DNA from 3 places in the Pseudovibrio sp. JE062 genome. Region 3 is predicted to be linked to each of the others. Evidence: riboswitches for the same ligand, from Rfam matches in the RefSeq annotation. Region 3 holds a riboswitch; each other region holds the start of a gene.
What was found. Region 3 has a riboswitch for thiamine pyrophosphate ahead of PJE062_RS06055 (hydroxyethylthiazole kinase). Riboswitches for the same ligand answer to the same signal wherever they lie in the genome.
Positions count from the first base shown of each region.

Region 1 (5,610 bases), on a different contig from region 3:
CGCAGAAACAGATCGTGTTCTCGGCGTTCACATCGTTGGCTTCGGTGCTGGCGAGATGATCCACGAAGCATGTGTTCTGATGGAATTTGGCGGATCTTCAGAAGATCTGGGTCGCACCTGTCATGCGCACCCAACAATGTCCGAAGCAGTGAAAGAAGCTGCTATGGCGACATTTGCAAAGCCAATTCATATGTAATCTGAGCTGATCAGATTAAGAGAAAGCCGCTTCAGGAAACTGAGGCGGCTTTTTTTATTGGTGTATCTCCGAAAAGTGGGTACCGGTTTTCGGAAAAAGATACGCAAGGAAAAAAGTAAAGCAGCTCAAACGCTCCTACTGCAAAGCAGGCAGCTTTACTGACGGATCAGGATGTAACTGCGCGTCTTGTTGGGAATGGTTGGATCATGGTTCTCGGTCCGCACATAGGCCTGAATACGCTGACCCATTGGCCGTAGTTCAATATACTGAGCCTTAAAGAACCCACCGAACCGAAACGTCAACACACCAGAGAAACTCAACTGCCCCGCAGCCCAGCCCCATTTGCAGTCTCGGGGGGAACAGCTTGTAAAAGCACGGGCGCGAACCACCAGTTGGTTATCAATGCATTCGCCTTCCACCTCAATCTGAGAAAGCTCTTTCAGCCGTGCCTTTGGGTTCTCCCAGTTGCCCAGCTCTGCCATCTCAGATTTGCGGACTTCGCAGGCGGTTTGGGCTTGTCCTTCAGAGGCAAAGAAAGCGAATGTGCTGAACAGCGTGCACATGAACGTTGTTTGACTAAGCTTCATGACGAACGGCCCCCCGCCAGAAACGCACCTCAGAGGAAAACACTGGTGATGCGTTTAAAACAAAAGCTTGGAGCGATTTGCATGAACTCAATGAATGCACCAAACTTCAGTTCTCTCATATATCAATGTAGATGGGCTCTGTGAGGAGTAAATGCGTGTTTTATCCTATCACCCTAGGTCTTTTACGCTTTTGACGATTTCCTGAAGCTTGCGCGTAGCTTCCGCAGCACTGGGTGCCCCACAGATTGCTGAAATGACAGCAACACCATCAGCCCCAGCTTTGATCACTTGATCCGCATTGGCAAGAGAAATTCCGCCAATCCCAACAACAGGCAGCTGTGATTGAGCAGTTAAGCCAGCAAAGTTCTGCATCCCCACATCAGCTGCATCATCTTTGCTGTTGGTCGGAAAGCATGCGCCGATGCCGAGGTAATCGCAGGCTGCAATGTCCGCAGCGTCCAGCTCATCCTGAGTGCTCACCGACAGTCCAAGCAGCTTATCTGCCCCGATCAATTCCCGCGCTTTAGTGGCGTTCATGTCATCTTGTCCAACATGAACACCATCGGCATCAACGGCCAGCGCAACATCTACACGGTCATTGACGATCAAAGGCACATTGAGCGGTTTAAGCGCCTGCATCAGCCGTTCTGCCAGCTCAATCTGCTCTTTGGTGCTGCCAGTTTTATCGCGCAGTTGCACCACAGTAGCACCGTTTTGAGCGGCTGCGACTGCGATGTTGACGGGATCCTGGCCAGGGCAGTCTTGCGGCCCCAGCACTAGATATACGGAAAGATCAAGCAACGGCTTCATGCATCTCAACCCGAGCTGTTGCATTGAGGATATCACCGTTCAGCTGATAGAGACCATTGATGATATCCAACTGCAAACTTGCTGGTCCTGCGGTATCTTTCGCAGCAATCTCACCAGTTACACCGAGGAAAACCATTGCATCGACTGCAGCATCAAACGGATCATCGCAAACTGCGAGCGTTGCGCCAGTGAGGGCCGTTGCCGTGCAGCCGAGGCCAGTCACGTATGGCATCATCTTATCCCCGTTGGCGACTTCAGCAGTGCGCGTGCCGTCAGTGATGAAGTCGACCGGACCAGAGACAACAACCACAGCACCAGTCTGTTTCGCCAGCTCTTTCGCACCAGCCAGAGCAGTCTCAGAGCTATCCGTGCTATCAACGCCTTTTCCGCCTGCACCCTGACCGGCAAGTGCCATGATTTCAGAGGCATTACCGCGAATGACGCTCGGCTTATTCTCCAGCAATTCAGCAGCAAGTTTAGTGCGGAAGGTGAGGGCGCCGACAGCCACCGGGTCCAGCACCCATGGACGACCAGCCTTGTGAGCTGCAGCTGTTGCCAGCTTCATCGCCTCTGCTTGCGCAGGAGTAACGGTGCCTACGTTGACCACTAATGCCCCTGCAACACTTGCAAGTTCAGGGGCTTCCTCTGGTCCATCTACCATGGCAGGAGAAGCACCAATCGCCAGCAGGGCGTTGGCAGTGGTGTTCGCCACCACGATGTTCGTCATGTTATGGACGAGTGGACTGTTTTCACGAATTGCGGAAAGAGTTGCGCAAGCGCTTTCGACACGACCCATTTTTATCCTCGGTCTTGTTGTGCGAAAGAGAGCTGGTGTCAGGGCCTTGGCATATTGCCAGAAGAAACTGTCCCCCAACACGGTGTGAGTGCTCCCTTCGCTGGAATTATCCAGATCAGGTTCATCGAGTATGATCTCAGCCACGACACAAGTGCCGGGCACCCCGTTTCACAGCTCTGAACCTAAGGGGTCTGCCGGAGGAGATCAAGGCGATGTGGAGGAGGGGGACAACCTATCAACGGCGCGGATGTGCTTTGTCGTAGGCATCCAACAGCTGTGCACTGTTCACTTCCGTATAAATCTGCGTGGTAGAAAGGCTTGCGTGGCCCAAAAGCTCCTGAATGCTCCGCAAATCCCCGCCTTCAGACAGCAAATGCGTCGCAAAGGAATGGCGCAATGCATGGGGAGTAGCCGTATCCGGAAGCCCAAGTGCACTGCGGATTTTTTGCATGGCCAGCTGAATCATGCGAGCGTTGAGCGCTCCACCGCGAACACCGCGGAAGAGGGGCGAGTTCGCTGAAAGGTCATAGGGGCATTGATCTTTGTAAGCTTCAATAGCTTCAACGACCACAGGCAAAACCGGAACAAGCCGTTCCTTATTACCTTTACCGCGCACTTTCAAAGACTTATCGCCTTCTTTCGGTGCCGTCGCCGGTGTCAGAGACAACGCTTCAGAGATGCGAAGTCCGCAGCCGTACAGGAGAGTAAACACCGCAGCATTGCGCGCTTCAACCCAGGGAGTATCCTCGAAAGCCAGATCGCTGCTGACGATAGCTTTGGCCTCCTCAACGGGGATAGGCTTGGGTAAGCTGCGGGGAAGTCTCGGCGTACGCACCGCTGCAGCACCGGCCGCATTCACCTCGCCGCGCTCCTCCAGAAACGAGAGGAACGAGCGAATACCAGCCAGACCGCGAGCAAGCGTCCGCGTCTGCGCGCCGTCTTTCCGACGCGTTGCCAGAAAGCCGCGAAAGTCTTTTGGTTTCAACGACTCCAGATGCCGCAGAGCAACTGGCTCACCCTCATAGCTGGTCATGAAACGCAGGAACTGACGCGTGTCGCGCTCATACGCTTCCAGTGTCCGCTCAGCCAGTCGCCGTTCGGAGCCAAGATGATCAATCCAGTCTTCAATCGCTGCGGTAACATCTGGTTTGCAGATGATGAGTAAGTCTTCGCCGCTATCCAGGGAATTTGCCATTCGCCAAGTGTAAGCGCCAAATCTGGCTGAATGGTTACCAAAAGATAAACATTCACGCCTTTACGAAATGGCTGAGCAGATTTAGTCGATCACGATTGGTTCCCCGTGGTCGCTGATGATCCGGTCAATCTCCTGCCGTGCCGCCATCGCAAACCGTTTCTGGTTCTCCGTTGGGGCAACGGAATCCCCCAGAACAACGATATTCTCGTCATTAAACCGGTTCGCAGGGCCAGTGTAGTTGAAACTGCCAACAATCATGATGCTATCGTCAATCACCATAAGCTTATGATGCAGCTTGCCAATCCGGCTCGATCCGCGAACGAAGTGCAGATCAGCGCCAGCTTCTGCAAGAGGCTGCGTCGCGGCCCAATCCTGCCCGCCTTGCCGGGCGTCAAGAGCACCGCGCACCTGTCTTCCTGCTTCCATCAGCAGCAACATGGCATCATCAATGCCGGAGCTTTTGGAGAAGGTGAAGATCGCAAAGTCCACCCGTTCCTTAGCTTTCGTCATCTGTTTCGTGACTTCCATCTCCGGCGCATGGTCCGGCGCAAAGCAAACTTTCACGCGGATGTCGTCAACCACCACCTCTTTCGGTGTGTTTTCGGACTCATTCTCATCCACGCTGTAGCGGCCAAATCTTCCGCGTTTAATCTCCCTGAATTCCCGCTCAAAGATGTCAGCGACCTTCTCATCCTTGATGATAAGAAGATGGTTCAGATTGCGATGCGTGCCGGTCTCCGTGAAGTTTGTGGAGCCGGTCAGAACAGCATTGCCGTCACGAATGATGAATTTCTGATGGAATATCCGTGGGTTAAAATCCGTCCGTACCCACACTTTGGAACGCAGTAGCGCCGCATGAAGCTGGCGGTTCACCTCGTTCTCAACACGAGGGTCACTGGTATGCGGGTCATCCGCAGGCTCATCCACGCTTAGATAATCCGCCTCGGATACCACTCGCACCCGCACGCCGCGCCGTTTTGCGTTAATTATTGCGTTGGTTATGCGTTTATTGTCTATTTCTTGAATTGCTATGTCGAGACTTCGCACTGCAGCATCGATAAACGCAATAATCTCGCCCTCCAGATCATCCAGCGGATTATCCGGCAAATGATCGAGGACTGTTTTCGGACCAACGAGGAATTTCAGATTCTCGGTTTGAACTGCCATTGTACCCTCCCAGCGTCATAACATCTTACCCTAGGGTAGATGATGTGTCGGTACACAATTATGACGGTAGGAAGTGAAATTGATGGCGGGTTAGAAACCTACCGAGATAAGCGGGTTGGTGTTGCCCTGAATTTCCAAAATACGCGCATCTCGCAATTGCTCTTCTTCTGAGACTGGATCCTCAGCCATCCACTGGTTGAACATCTTCACCTCTGTCTCTGTCAACGGCATGCCATAGGTCTCCTGCATGTAGAGGTAGATCCGTGCGATATCCCCGCGTGTCTCAGCCATTGGCTCGGCAACTTTTCGTTCCCGGTCAATCTCAAAATCACAGGCGCCGTAAGTCCGATCTTCCCCTTCAATCACAGCGAGGCGGAAGTTGGAGCGATCACCATTCAACTCGCCAACCGCTGGGACCAGATTGTGCAGGTCGGCTTCCATGCGTTTGAACTCTTCATCCACCTTGGAACAGCATCGACGACCCTTGTAAGCCTTGCCCTTCTTGGTGGTGCAGGCCGGATCACCCTCTGTCCAACAAGCGCGCGTTTTGCCAAAGCGAGAGGCAGGAACGATGTGCTCCCACTCAATCCGCTTACCGCGCTTGGCATTCTTACGAGGCTCATACCCGCAGCTGTCTGCATCAACTTGCTTCTCTCCATTATAGGAGCAACCGCAATAGAAGGTCTCACGATACTCTTCTGATGGATAAATATGCTTTTCCAACAAGCGCTTGGCCTGAGAGAAACTGGTTGGTGGTGCAGCAAAAGCTGAAGCAGCCCAGAAGCAAGACAGCAGGGCAGCGAAGAGTACGATGAGTTTACGCATGAAGAGGTCTTTCGAGATCACCATCAGAAGCTGG
Region 1 covers NZ_DS996807.1:193,203-198,812, forward strand. Annotated here, with positions in the region: gene lpdA (dihydrolipoyl dehydrogenase) at 1-196, shown strand, start outside; gene PJE062_RS08425 (hypothetical protein) at 352-783, opposite strand; gene thiE (thiamine phosphate synthase) at 952-1,593, opposite strand; gene thiM (hydroxyethylthiazole kinase) at 1,577-2,389, opposite strand; TPP riboswitch at 2,465-2,565, opposite strand; gene PJE062_RS08440 (tyrosine recombinase XerC) at 2,625-3,584, opposite strand; gene PJE062_RS08445 (phospholipase D-like domain-containing protein) at 3,666-4,751, opposite strand; gene PJE062_RS08450 (endonuclease) at 4,842-5,576, opposite strand.
Region 1: linked by a shared signal. The riboswitch ahead of thiM (hydroxyethylthiazole kinase) and the one ahead of PJE062_RS06055 (hydroxyethylthiazole kinase) in region 3 are both predicted to bind thiamine pyrophosphate.

Region 2 (5,610 bases), on a different contig from region 3:
CCGCGTGACGGATGGTGATAGCGTTGGCCTCCGGATCAACGCGGGTCACTGTCCCTTCAGACCAGATGGGAGCACCTTGCGCCGGTGACATCCGTTCCATTCCCGCAGAAAGTGAGCTTTCACTGTCGATCAGGAACTGCGCTGAAGTAACAACTTCATCGCCAGCCTGCAGACCTTGCAGGATCTCTGTCCGGCTGCCTTCACCAAAACTACCGGTCAAACCGGGGGTCACGATACGGGGCTGAAAGGTGCCTTCCTCCGTTTGCAGGATTACCCGTTCAGACATACCTGTGCGGATCAATGCGCTGGTGGGAATGGTGATTGCATTTCGCGTTTCAGAAGGAATGATCGTGACGCGGCCAAACATGTTGGGACGTAAGAAGCCCTTGGAGTTATCGAAATGCAGCCGAACAGGCAGTGTACGGGTGACAGAGTCCAGCTCCGGATAGATGTAGTCAATCCGTCCATCCAGCACTTTTCCGGGCAAATGCTCAAAGCTGGCCAGCACTTCGCTGTTCGGGCTTAACCGGGCAATATCCTGCTCAAACACATCCACCATCAGCCAGACAGAAGACAGGTCTGCAAGCGTCAAGGCAATGGAATCTGGCTGTAGGTACATGCCATCCGCTGCTTCCAGTGTGGTCACCACACCCGATTGCGGCGCAAAAACCTTGAAGACATCCGCAGGCTTGCTAGCCCGGGCCATCTGATCAATCTGAGCGGTATCGATACCGTAGTTCTGAAGCTGGATACGGATGTTTTGCTCAGCGGCTCTATCACCTCCTCGCACCGCTCTGATCAGATCAGCACTGGCAACCGTCACTTCCGGTGCGTAGACAGTAAAAAGCAGGTCTCCCTTTTCAACGGGATCACCGACCGCGCGAATGTTGAGTTTCTGGATCCATCCTTCGGTCCGCAGATGAACCTGACTGGAACGGTGCTCATCATAGCCAACAAAGCCAACGCTTTCGATTTTCTGAGAAATCGGCTCCACACTGGCAATCGCTGTACGGACACCAATCGTATTGATGACACTCGGTGAAAGCGTCACACCAGTCCCATTTGGCTGCGTTTCCTCGCCAGCATAAACAGGGATGAGATCCATACCCATGGGAGACTTACCGGGTTCATCGCGCCGGAAGTTCGGATCCATAGGCGCAACCCAATACAGTATCTCTTTGTCAGTGCCACCAGAACTTCCCGAAGTCCAATCTACTGAACTGCCAAGAAAAATTCCAAGCCCAGCCGAGACACTCGCAACAACCGCAAACCCAACCACAACAGCGTACTTACTACGCATCGGTCCTGTCCTGCTCTACCAATCACGGGTCCAACCTGAAGCAACCCGCCAGCATCCGAAAACACCAACACCACTCCAAGCCCTCACCATTACGCCGCTTTTTGCTGACATAACGCAGCACAAAACAGCTTAGAGCCGAACATGATAATCGTTCCAGTTACTGGAAGGTCAAGTGTTCTTGTTAATCTCAATTTTGTTAGCTCTTCAACTTGCTGCTTACAGTTGCGCTGCTCTTCTTTTCCAGTTAAGAACCGCTTGACCTCGGGGTGCGCGCTTTTGTCGTGCTGAGATGCCAGATTGGCGAACCCGTTGAACCTGAACCGGCTAGAACCGGCGGAGGGAAGGGTACCGGTTTCATCCATCCTTGCCCTCTCGCCGCAATGGAGGATGACTTGAAACATCTGTTAATTGCTGCGGGATTACTCACTGCAACATCGGCAATGGCTGCCGAAAAACCAGAACTCACCGTTTACACCTATGACAGCTTCGTTTCCGACTGGGGCCCAGGCCCTAAAGTGGAAGAAGCATTTGAAGCGATCTGCGAATGTGATCTGAACCTAGTTGGTGTTGAAGATGGCGCAGCGCTGCTTTCCCGCCTTCGTCTTGAAGGCAACAACACCGATGCAGATGTTGTTCTGGGGCTGGATACCAATCTGATTGAGACAGCCAAAAAGACCGGTCTGTTTGCACCGCATGCCGTTGAAGCGAAGTACACTCTGCCGGTGGACTGGGCAGATGAGACCTTTGTGCCTTACGACTGGGGCTATTTCGCTTTTGTGCATAAGAAGGGCGCAACGGTTCCTTCCAATTTCCGTGAGTTGGCTGAGAGCGACACCAAAATCCTCATTCAGGATCCACGCTCCTCCACTCCGGGCCTTGGCTTGCTGCTTTGGGTGAAATCTGCTTATGGTGACGAAGCTGCAGATATCTGGGCAGGGCTTTCCGACAATATCGTGACTGTTACCAAAGGCTGGTCTGAAGCCTATGGTCTCTTCCTTGATGGGGAAGCGGACATGGTGCTCAGCTACACCACGTCTCCGGCTTATCATCTGATTGCCGAAGAAGATGACAGCAAAACCACCGCTGCATTTGATGAAGGCCATTACATGCAGGTGGAAGTGGCAGCGAAACTTGCAGGTACCGATCAGCCGGAGCTGGCAGACAAGTTCCTGAACTTCATGGTTTCTGACGCTTTCCAGAGCATCATTCCAACAACCAACTGGATGTACCCGGCAGTTACACCTGCAAGCGGTCTTCCAGCAGGTTTCGAAACCTTGCAAACACCTGAAAAGGCTTTGCTGCTTGCACCTAAAGATGCAGTTGCTGCACGACGTGAGGCTCTGCCGGAATGGCTCGAAGCGCTCAGCCAGTAAGCTCGCTTCCCGGAGTTGCCGCGGCATTGCTCGTCGCGGCACTCATTCTTGGCACGCTGGCTGCTGTTGCGCTGCGTGCCGAAGCCGGGCATGGTTTTTCTTTGTCAGACTGGGCGGCACTTAAGTTTACGCTCACACAAGCCGTGCTTTCAGCCGTGATCAGCGTAGGGTTGGCGGTGCCTGTTGCACGCGCGCTGGCACGCCGCCGGTTTAAGGGCCGCAGCCTGTTGATCGCCTTGCTTGGCGCCCCGTTTATCCTTCCGGTTATTGTCGCCATTCTTGGCCTGTTACAGGTGTTTGGACGTTCCGGTTGGATATCAGAAGTACTGGTTTATTTCGGTGCATCTCCCATCCGTATCTATGGCCTGCACGGTGTTGTGCTGGCTCATGTGTTCTTCAACCTGCCATTGGCAACGCGCCTCATATTGCAGGGATGGCAAGAGGTGCCATCGGAGCGTTTTCGCCTTGCGGCTCAGTTGGGGTGTGACGGCTGGTCTTTGTTCTGCCTGATCGAGCTTCCCATGCTCAAGCGCATTCTTCCCGGCGCACTTGCCGTGATTTTTGCTATTTGTCTCACTAGTTTTGCCGTTGCACTCACCCTTGGTGGAGGTCCCCGCGCTACGACGATTGAATTGGCGATTTATCAGGCCTTTACCTATGATTTTGACCTTGGACGTGCAGCACTTCTCTCTGCCCTGCAATTGGCGCTGACAGCCGCAGCAGCCTTTGCAGCTCTGAAGCTTTCCCAAGGTGAAGGCTTTGGTGCGGGATTAGACAGAGCCATCCAGCGCTGGGATGGTGGTGCGCCTATCATCGATAGTTTCTGGATCATACTCGCCGCTGTCTTCCTGCTTCTGCCACTCAGCGCTGTTGCGCTTTCTGGTGTCGCAGGTCTTTTTTCTCTGCCGTTCATAGTGATCAAATCCGCATTGATCTCGGTAGGCGTTGCTTCAGCCAGCACAATCATTCTGTTGTTGCTTGCGTTGCCGATGGCTGCAGCCATTGCTGTTAGAAGGCACAGCCCTGTAGAACTTGCGGGCATCCTTGGCCTTGCTGCTTCTCCATTGGTGATCGGCACAGGGCTGTTCATCATCATCCGCCCCTGGGCAAACCCAACAGATCTCGCGTTACCTGTCACTGCGCTGGTTAACGCAGCCATGGCCCTGCCGTTCGCCCTGCGCATTCTGGTTCCAGCTGCAAAGGATACTGTTTCCCGTCATGGACGTCTGGCACTGTCTTTGAACATGGAAGGCTGGGTGTTCTTCACGCATGTCTTCATTCCGCGCATGAGGCCTCAGATTGGCTTTGCTGCAGGCCTCGCTGCTGCGCTTTCCATGGGCGATCTGGGTGTGATTGCTCTTTTTGCTGATCCTGAGATTGCAACACTGCCTTTGCAGATCTATCGCCTCATGGGTGCTTACAAGATGGGAGCGGCGGCAGGTGGCGCACTGTTGTTGCTGGTGCTTTCCATGTCTTTATTCTGGCTCTTAGACCGAGGAGGACGCTGGCATGCTGAAGCTTGAGTCTTGCATTATCGCCAATGGTGCTTTTCAGCTGCACGCAGATGTCAGCATAGAAGCTGGCAGCAGTGTTGCCGTGATTGGCCCCTCCGGTGCAGGCAAATCAACCCTGCTGGAAGCGATTGCCGGTTTCCGCCAGCTCTCAAAGGGGCACGTCTCATGGAAGGGGCAGAACCTGACAGAACTGGCACCGGGCAAGCGCCCAATCGCGATGTTGTTTCAGGATGGTAACCTCTTTCCGCACCTCACAGCTGAGCAGAACGCAGCACTTGGTTTGCGTCCAAGTGGTAAACTCTCAAAAGCAGAGCAGGCTCAAGTCGAAGCCGCACTGGAGCGGGTTGGTCTTGCTGGAATGGGAACGCGCAAGCCAGCTGAATTGTCTGGTGGTCAACAAAGTCGCGTTGCGCTCGCCCGTGTGCTTGTACAACACCGTGATCTGCTTCTGCTTGATGAGCCCTTCGCAGCGCTCGGCCCGGCCTTGAAAGCCGAAATGCTGGATCTGGTCGCAGAGCTAGCAGCAGAGACAGGCACTACGCTCTTGATGGTCAGCCACGATCCACAAGACGCCCGCCGCATAACTAACCAAGCCATGTTGGTTGCAGGCGGCACCGTCCATCCCCCTGCCAAAACCACACAACTCCTGGACAATCCGCCACCGGCCTTGAAGGAGTATTTGGGATAGCTCTTCGTTCTAGAACTCATCAGCCACACGCGAAAGCGTGATTGGCGTCCTTTTGGTATTTCTGATTTTATCTCTCAAGCAGTACGTGTACGGTCCGGACTGAGTTCCGGTTTTGCGTGCGCTACGCTTTGGTTTTTCAACTGGAAAGAGGTTTAAATCATGGGTTTGCTTCAGGATGGACGCTGGGTTGATCGTTGGTATGACACCTCTAAAGCGGGCGGACGATTTGAGCGCAAAGAGTCTCAGTTTCGAAACTGGGTCACCTCAGATGGTCAACCTGGCCCCAGTGGGACCGGTGGCTTTCGAGCCGAAGCGGGTCGTTATCACCTTTACGTTTCACTCGCATGCCCATGGGCTCACAGAACTCTAATCTTTCGAAGCCTCAAAGGCCTTGAGGATATGATTTCATTGTCCGTCGTCCATTGGCATATGGCTGAAAATGGATGGACCTTCGAAGAGGGGGAAGGCGTTCAGCCGGATATCATCAACCATGCTGAGTTCATGCATCAGGTCTATACCGCTGCTCAATCGGACTACTCAGGCCGTGTGACAGTCCCTGTCCTTTGGGACAAAGAGAACAATACGATTGTCTCCAACGAATCCTCCGAGATTATTCGGATGTTCAACTCAGCTTTTGATGGTGTCGGAGCGAAATCAGGCGATTACTACCCTAAAGCTTTGAGAGCCGAAATCGATGCATTGAATGACCGCATCTACACCACAATCAACAATGGC
Region 2 covers NZ_DS996815.1:115,165-120,774, reverse strand. Annotated here, with positions in the region: gene PJE062_RS23125 (efflux RND transporter periplasmic adaptor subunit) at 1-1,300, opposite strand, end outside; TPP riboswitch at 1,553-1,659, shown strand; gene thiB (thiamine ABC transporter substrate binding subunit) at 1,681-2,673, shown strand; gene PJE062_RS23110 (thiamine/thiamine pyrophosphate ABC transporter permease ThiP) at 2,649-4,196, shown strand; gene PJE062_RS23105 (ATP-binding cassette domain-containing protein) at 4,183-4,875, shown strand; gene PJE062_RS23100 (glutathione S-transferase family protein) at 5,035-5,610, shown strand, end outside.
Region 2: linked by a shared signal. The riboswitch ahead of thiB (thiamine ABC transporter substrate binding subunit) and the one ahead of PJE062_RS06055 (hydroxyethylthiazole kinase) in region 3 are both predicted to bind thiamine pyrophosphate.

Region 3 (5,610 bases):
TCCGGTTGGCTTCATCAATCGGGGACCATTCGTAAGCCAATCCAAACCGACCAGTAAAGTTCTCGGTAAAATCATACTCCGTGCCAAGCGAGATGAAGTAGCCGTCATTGTATTGGAACGGCAACTCTGAAACCACCTGATCCTGTAGATTGAACACCGGGAAGGTGCCAAACCGTGACCAGTGCGTCCACTCAAACGTACCCATCCCTCGCCAGCGCTCATTCAGCACCTGCTGGAAGGAAACCGTCACCGTCTCTGGCATAATGATGTTAGCGCGAATTGGAGTTGGCGTATTGCCACCGACCACAAGTCGCCCTTTGAGGTTATGTTCAATGGGCGAGCGATAGCCAATCCCAAGCTGTGTACCTTCCCACGGCTTGAAAAGAGCTCCAACGGTGGCACCAAATCCAAGGTTGTAATCCTCACCCCGCAGCTCCGCCGTAGGAGAGTTTGCAGCAATGGGTGGAACACCCGTCGCAGACTTCAGCCTCACCTGCAAATATTGAAGCTGCCAACCAACCCCAATGGAGAATTTCTCGGTAAGCTCATAAGCTGCCATCGGTGTCACATTGACAGAAAGCACACGGGAGGACCGGGCATAAACCTGTCCTGCCCACTCAATTTGAGGTTTCGTTTCAAAGCCATAAGGTGCATTGGAACTGACACCAAGGGTGAGGCGCTCATCCACTTTCCAAGTGCCATACCCTGCAGGCACCCAGGCATCCACGCCTATATCACCTGAGGAGTAAGGAACCCCCGTCACTGGTGTTGGGATCGCATCAATAGTGGCTGTTTCCAGATCAATCGTGGCACGAGGAAACACAACGGTCTGGGAAGTTTCAACCTGAATGCCGTCATGTCCCGTCATCGTTGCTGGGTTCCAGTACATACTGGAAAGGCTTTTTGAGACTGTCGCATTTCCGGCAAAGGAGAGGCCCTGGAACCAGGCAGATTGCTCACGAACAGCAAAGGCACCGGCGAAGGCATCAGAGGCAATCAGCAGCGTGGAGAGACTGGCGATCGTAATGGGCAGATATCTGGACATGCACGGTACTTTCTGTTCTCAAGAAAACAATCAAGCAGCGCCATGATCAAGTTACGAGTTACTTATTGATTCGGCTCTTACAACTAGAATTCCAAATATTATCAAATTCTTGCACTGGTAGTTTTAAAGGTTTACCTGCCCACCTTCACAAAACATCAATGACAGTAGATGCTCCATGCATTTAGTTATGCGTATTTCGTGCAAGTAAACTGAAACATTTTCTGTGGCAAAACCTCCACATAACAAAAGACCCTCCGAGTGGAGGGTCTTTTAAACACGGTTTGATGAGCCAGTTAGCTTCTTGCAGCGATGTTTTTGCCCAGCGAAAGGGCGCTCCAGCCGGCCAGAAGCCCCTGCGCTTCTATGTAACTCTCATAAATCTTACGAGCCATTTTGTCTTTCTGGGTATAGATATCCAGCACCTCAATGCTGGTTTCCTTCAAGGCAGCAAGAACCTCTTCAGGGAACTCACGCACCTCTACCCCATGCTCTTCCTGCAGCACCTTCAGGCTCGCTGCATTCTGTGCATTGGCCTCAGAAAGCGCCAGATCAGCTTCCACACGGCAAGCCTCTTCAACCACCGCCTGAAGCTCAGGAGAAAGACCTTCCAGCGCAACCGCATTCACAATCGCTTCGCCAGTACCGTTTGGCTTATTAAAGCCCGGACCGTAATAGTATTTGACCAGTTTGTGAAAGCCCAGCGCACTGTCAGTCCAAGGTCCGAGGAACTCCACGCCATCCACCACATGGGTCTGCAAACTGGTGAAGATTTCTGCAGCTGGAATGTTGACCGGGGTAACGCCCAGTTTGCGCAGGATCTCACCACCGAGACCAACCATGCGCAGTTTGCGCCCTTTCAGGTCATCCAGCGTTTCAACAGGTTCACGATACCAGCCCGCCATGGTTGGGCCAGCATTACCGGCCATAAACGGCTTCACGCCAAACGGCGCGTAAAGCTCATCCCATAATTCCTGACCACCCATCTGATCCACCCAGGCAGTATGCTCCTGAGGCAGCAGACCGAAAGGAACGGTTGTAAAAAACACTGAGCCCGGCATCTTGCCAGCCCAGTACAAAGCAACGGAATGGCCCATCTGTGCAGTGCCGCTTGAAACAGCGTCAAACACCTCAAAAGCCGGAACCAGCTCACCTGCAGCAAACAGGCGTACACGCATCCGACCATTACTCATAATGTTGATGCGGTCACAAATGCGTTGCGCAGACATTCCTGGACCTGGCAGGTTCTTCGGCCAGCTGGTCACCATGCGCCATTCGATCACCGGTTCAGCATCCTGAGCCAGAGCAGGTGCAGCAAGTGCAGCGCCACCAGCAACCGCCCCAGCGGTTAGCCCCAGCGCCTGTCGGCGGGTCAGATTATTATCTTTGTTCTTGGTCATTATCTCCGCCTTTTATTCAGACCAGAATTCGTGGAAATGGTGCACAGGCCCATGTCCCTCGCCTACGTCAAGCGTATCTGCAGCTTTAATCGCCTGACTAATATATTCTTTCGCTTCGCCAATGGCGTCTTGCAGCGCCAGCCCCTTGGCCAGTTCCGCCGCAATCGCAGAAGACAGGGTACAGCCAGTCCCATGTGTGTTCTGCGTTTCATGCCTTGGCGCCGTGTACCACCTCTCCACATCGCGGGAGAGGAAGAGGTCATCACATGTATCATCAGATCCATGTCCGCCTTTCAGCAGAACCCCGTTTGCGCCCATGTCCAGCAGAAGCAAAGCTTGGCTGTGCATATCTTCACGGGATCCGGCCACCGGCTGGTCCAGCAAAAAGGCCGCTTCCTGCATATTCGGCGTAATCAACACCGCCATAGGAAACAGCTTTTGCTTCAGGACCGAAACAGCGGAGGTTTGCAACAAAACATCACCAGAAGTTGCAACCATCACCGGGTCAAGGATGACGCGCTTAACATCATATTCCGCCAGCTTTGTGGCAATAACATCGATAATCTCTGGCTGTGAAAGCATGCCGATTTTCACGGCATCCACCTTCAGATCAGAGAAAACAGCATCCATCTGGTCCGCCACGAATGCTGGCGGCACATCATGAATGGCTGTCACACCTTTGGTGTTTTGGGCCGTCAGCGCAGTGATCACACTGGCCCCATAAACACCGCGAGCCGAAAAGGCTTTCAGGTCTGCCTGAACGCCAGCACCACCGCCTGAATCCGAGCCCGCAATTGTGACTGCAATCGCACTCATTAGGCCAATACCCCACCTTTATTATTCATTGTTTCGAGCTTGAGGCGCTCGTTGAATTGGTCAGCCTTCAAGCCATAGAGGGTATCGATGAAAGCTGGAGTGAAGCTTCCCGGCCCATTTGCCTGCTCTGCGGCAATCTCGCCGCATACACCATAGACAGCCAGCGCCGCAACCACGGCAAGTTCCTGATCCGGCTCAACAGCAGCAAAACCCGCCAGTACTCCCCCCAATGCACAGCCGATGCCAGTCACCTTGTCCATATAGGCATGCCCGTTGCCGATGGTGTAGGTTGCCTCCCGGCCAAACACCGCATCTTCATTTCCGGTGCGTACAAGCAGCGTATCCTCACGGACCGCTCCACTCAGCCCAGCGCTTTCAGTCATATTTGCTTTCAGGATGGAGATGTTGTCCTGCAAAATGTCCTTCGCAAACTCCATGCGAATGTCAGTACGATCCACTTTAACCGGGTCCAGCACCACGGGGATAGATTTCTTCGCAGCATTCTCAAGCCCCAACCGGATCCCATGCCTGCGCTTTCCATCTAGCGTCCCAAGGTTGACCAGCAACCCGTCGACACCCTGAACGAATGCAGGAATTTCATCATGAGCGGCTGTCATGGACGGTACAATGTTACAGGCCAACATAATGTTCGCGGTAATGCTCTGCGCAACAGAGTTCGTCAGGCAATGAACCCGCACACCACGCTCACGCAGGTTCTCAAACACTTGCCAGAGATCTTCAGCTTTGTAGGACATTTGTTTCGCTCCCTATTGATTACGGCGGGAACGATTACCTTGGTACTCATCCCAATTCCCTCCGCCGGCACGACCCGGATCAGGTTCTAGGAGTTGGCCTTCCGCCTCTCAGCCCGGCAGTCACTACCGAGCACCCCCATTGGTTAGAATTTTTTGCTAGCAAACCCACAAGCGAACTGCAAGTGGAAACGAGAGACCGCGACAATAGGCAACTGGGGGTAGATTTCGCTTAAAAAACGCAAAAGCTTGCAAAAAAACGCAGCTTCAACGCAAAATGCTCACAAAACAACGCAAACTCAATTTTGAGCGCACCCGGAAAGACAAAACAGGCTTACGGGACAGAAGGATAGCAGATTAATGATTCCGTTCTTTGTACAGATCAAATGCCAGCTCGGAAAAACCTATCAGGTTGCCAACGCCATCGCAGACGCGGAAGTCGCCTCCGAGATCTACTCCACTTCCGGGGATTTCGATCTGCTGGCCAAGTTCTACATCAACGACGATGAAGACATCGGACACTTCGTTGCCAACAAGGTACAGGTCTTCGAAGGCATCCAGGACACCAGAACCATCATTACCTTCAAAGCATTCTGATACCTACGAAAACAGGCGGGACACCAGCCCGCCTGCACAATCCCGTTTCAATGTCTGGTAATAGCTTCGCTCAGCCCTGAGCATCCTGAATAGCACTCCAAACAGCAACCGGCGTCGCGGGCATATCTATATGCTCAACCCCGGCATTCTTGCGCAGCGCATACTGCACAGCATTCATCACCGCCGGCGCCGCGCCAATAGAACCAGCCTCACCAGCCCCTTTAATGCCCATCGCATTTGTCGTGGAAGGAACGTTGCTTGTCGAGAAATCAAAACTCGGCAAATCATCAGCACGCGCAACATGATAGTCCATGAAGGATGCTGACAGCAGCTGTCCGGTTTCATCATAAACCGTGTTCTCACATAGCGCCTGAGAGATCGCCTGCCCGGTACCACCATGCACCTGGCCAGCAAGAAGCATCGGGTTCACCGTCACCCCGAAGTCGTCCACGATCACATAATTGACCACGTCCGTCTTCCCGGTTTCCGGATCAATCTCCACTTCACACACATGCGTGCCATTCGGATAAGTGCACTCATCCTGCATGACTTTTTCTGCAGCGCTCAAGGTATCCGGCTGTGATCCCGCAACATCAGCAAGGCTGATCTGCTGGTCAGTTCCGACCACACGCACCTGCCCGGCTTCCAGCGTCAGATCCGCAGCACCAACCTCCAGCTTTTCACTGGCGATCTCCTTGATCTTTTTAACCAGTGTCTCAGAGGCCGCCTTCACAGAAGGCAATCCAATCGGGATCGAACGTGATCCACCAGTGCCACCACCGGTCGCCACACGGTCCGTATCCCCCTGCACCATCTCAACCTGATCAAGCTGCAAACCAAGATACTCGGCAATCACCTGACCATAAGCTGTCGCATGACCCTGACCGTTGCTCTGCGTCCCGATCAGCAATGTCACACTGCCGTTCTTGTTCAGCTCAAGCTTGGCCTCTTCACCACCCGCAAAGGCACAGGCCTCCACATAGGTCGACAAGCCAATACCGCG
Region 3 covers NZ_DS996806.1:368,309-373,918, reverse strand. Annotated here, with positions in the region: gene PJE062_RS06070 (OmpP1/FadL family transporter) at 1-1,045, opposite strand, end outside; gene PJE062_RS06065 (TRAP transporter substrate-binding protein) at 1,339-2,442, opposite strand; gene thiD (bifunctional hydroxymethylpyrimidine kinase/phosphomethylpyrimidine kinase) at 2,455-3,258, opposite strand; gene PJE062_RS06055 (hydroxyethylthiazole kinase) at 3,258-4,013, opposite strand; TPP riboswitch at 4,053-4,161, opposite strand; gene PJE062_RS06050 (Lrp/AsnC ligand binding domain-containing protein) at 4,371-4,607, shown strand; gene PJE062_RS06045 (xanthine dehydrogenase family protein molybdopterin-binding subunit) at 4,678-5,610, opposite strand, start outside.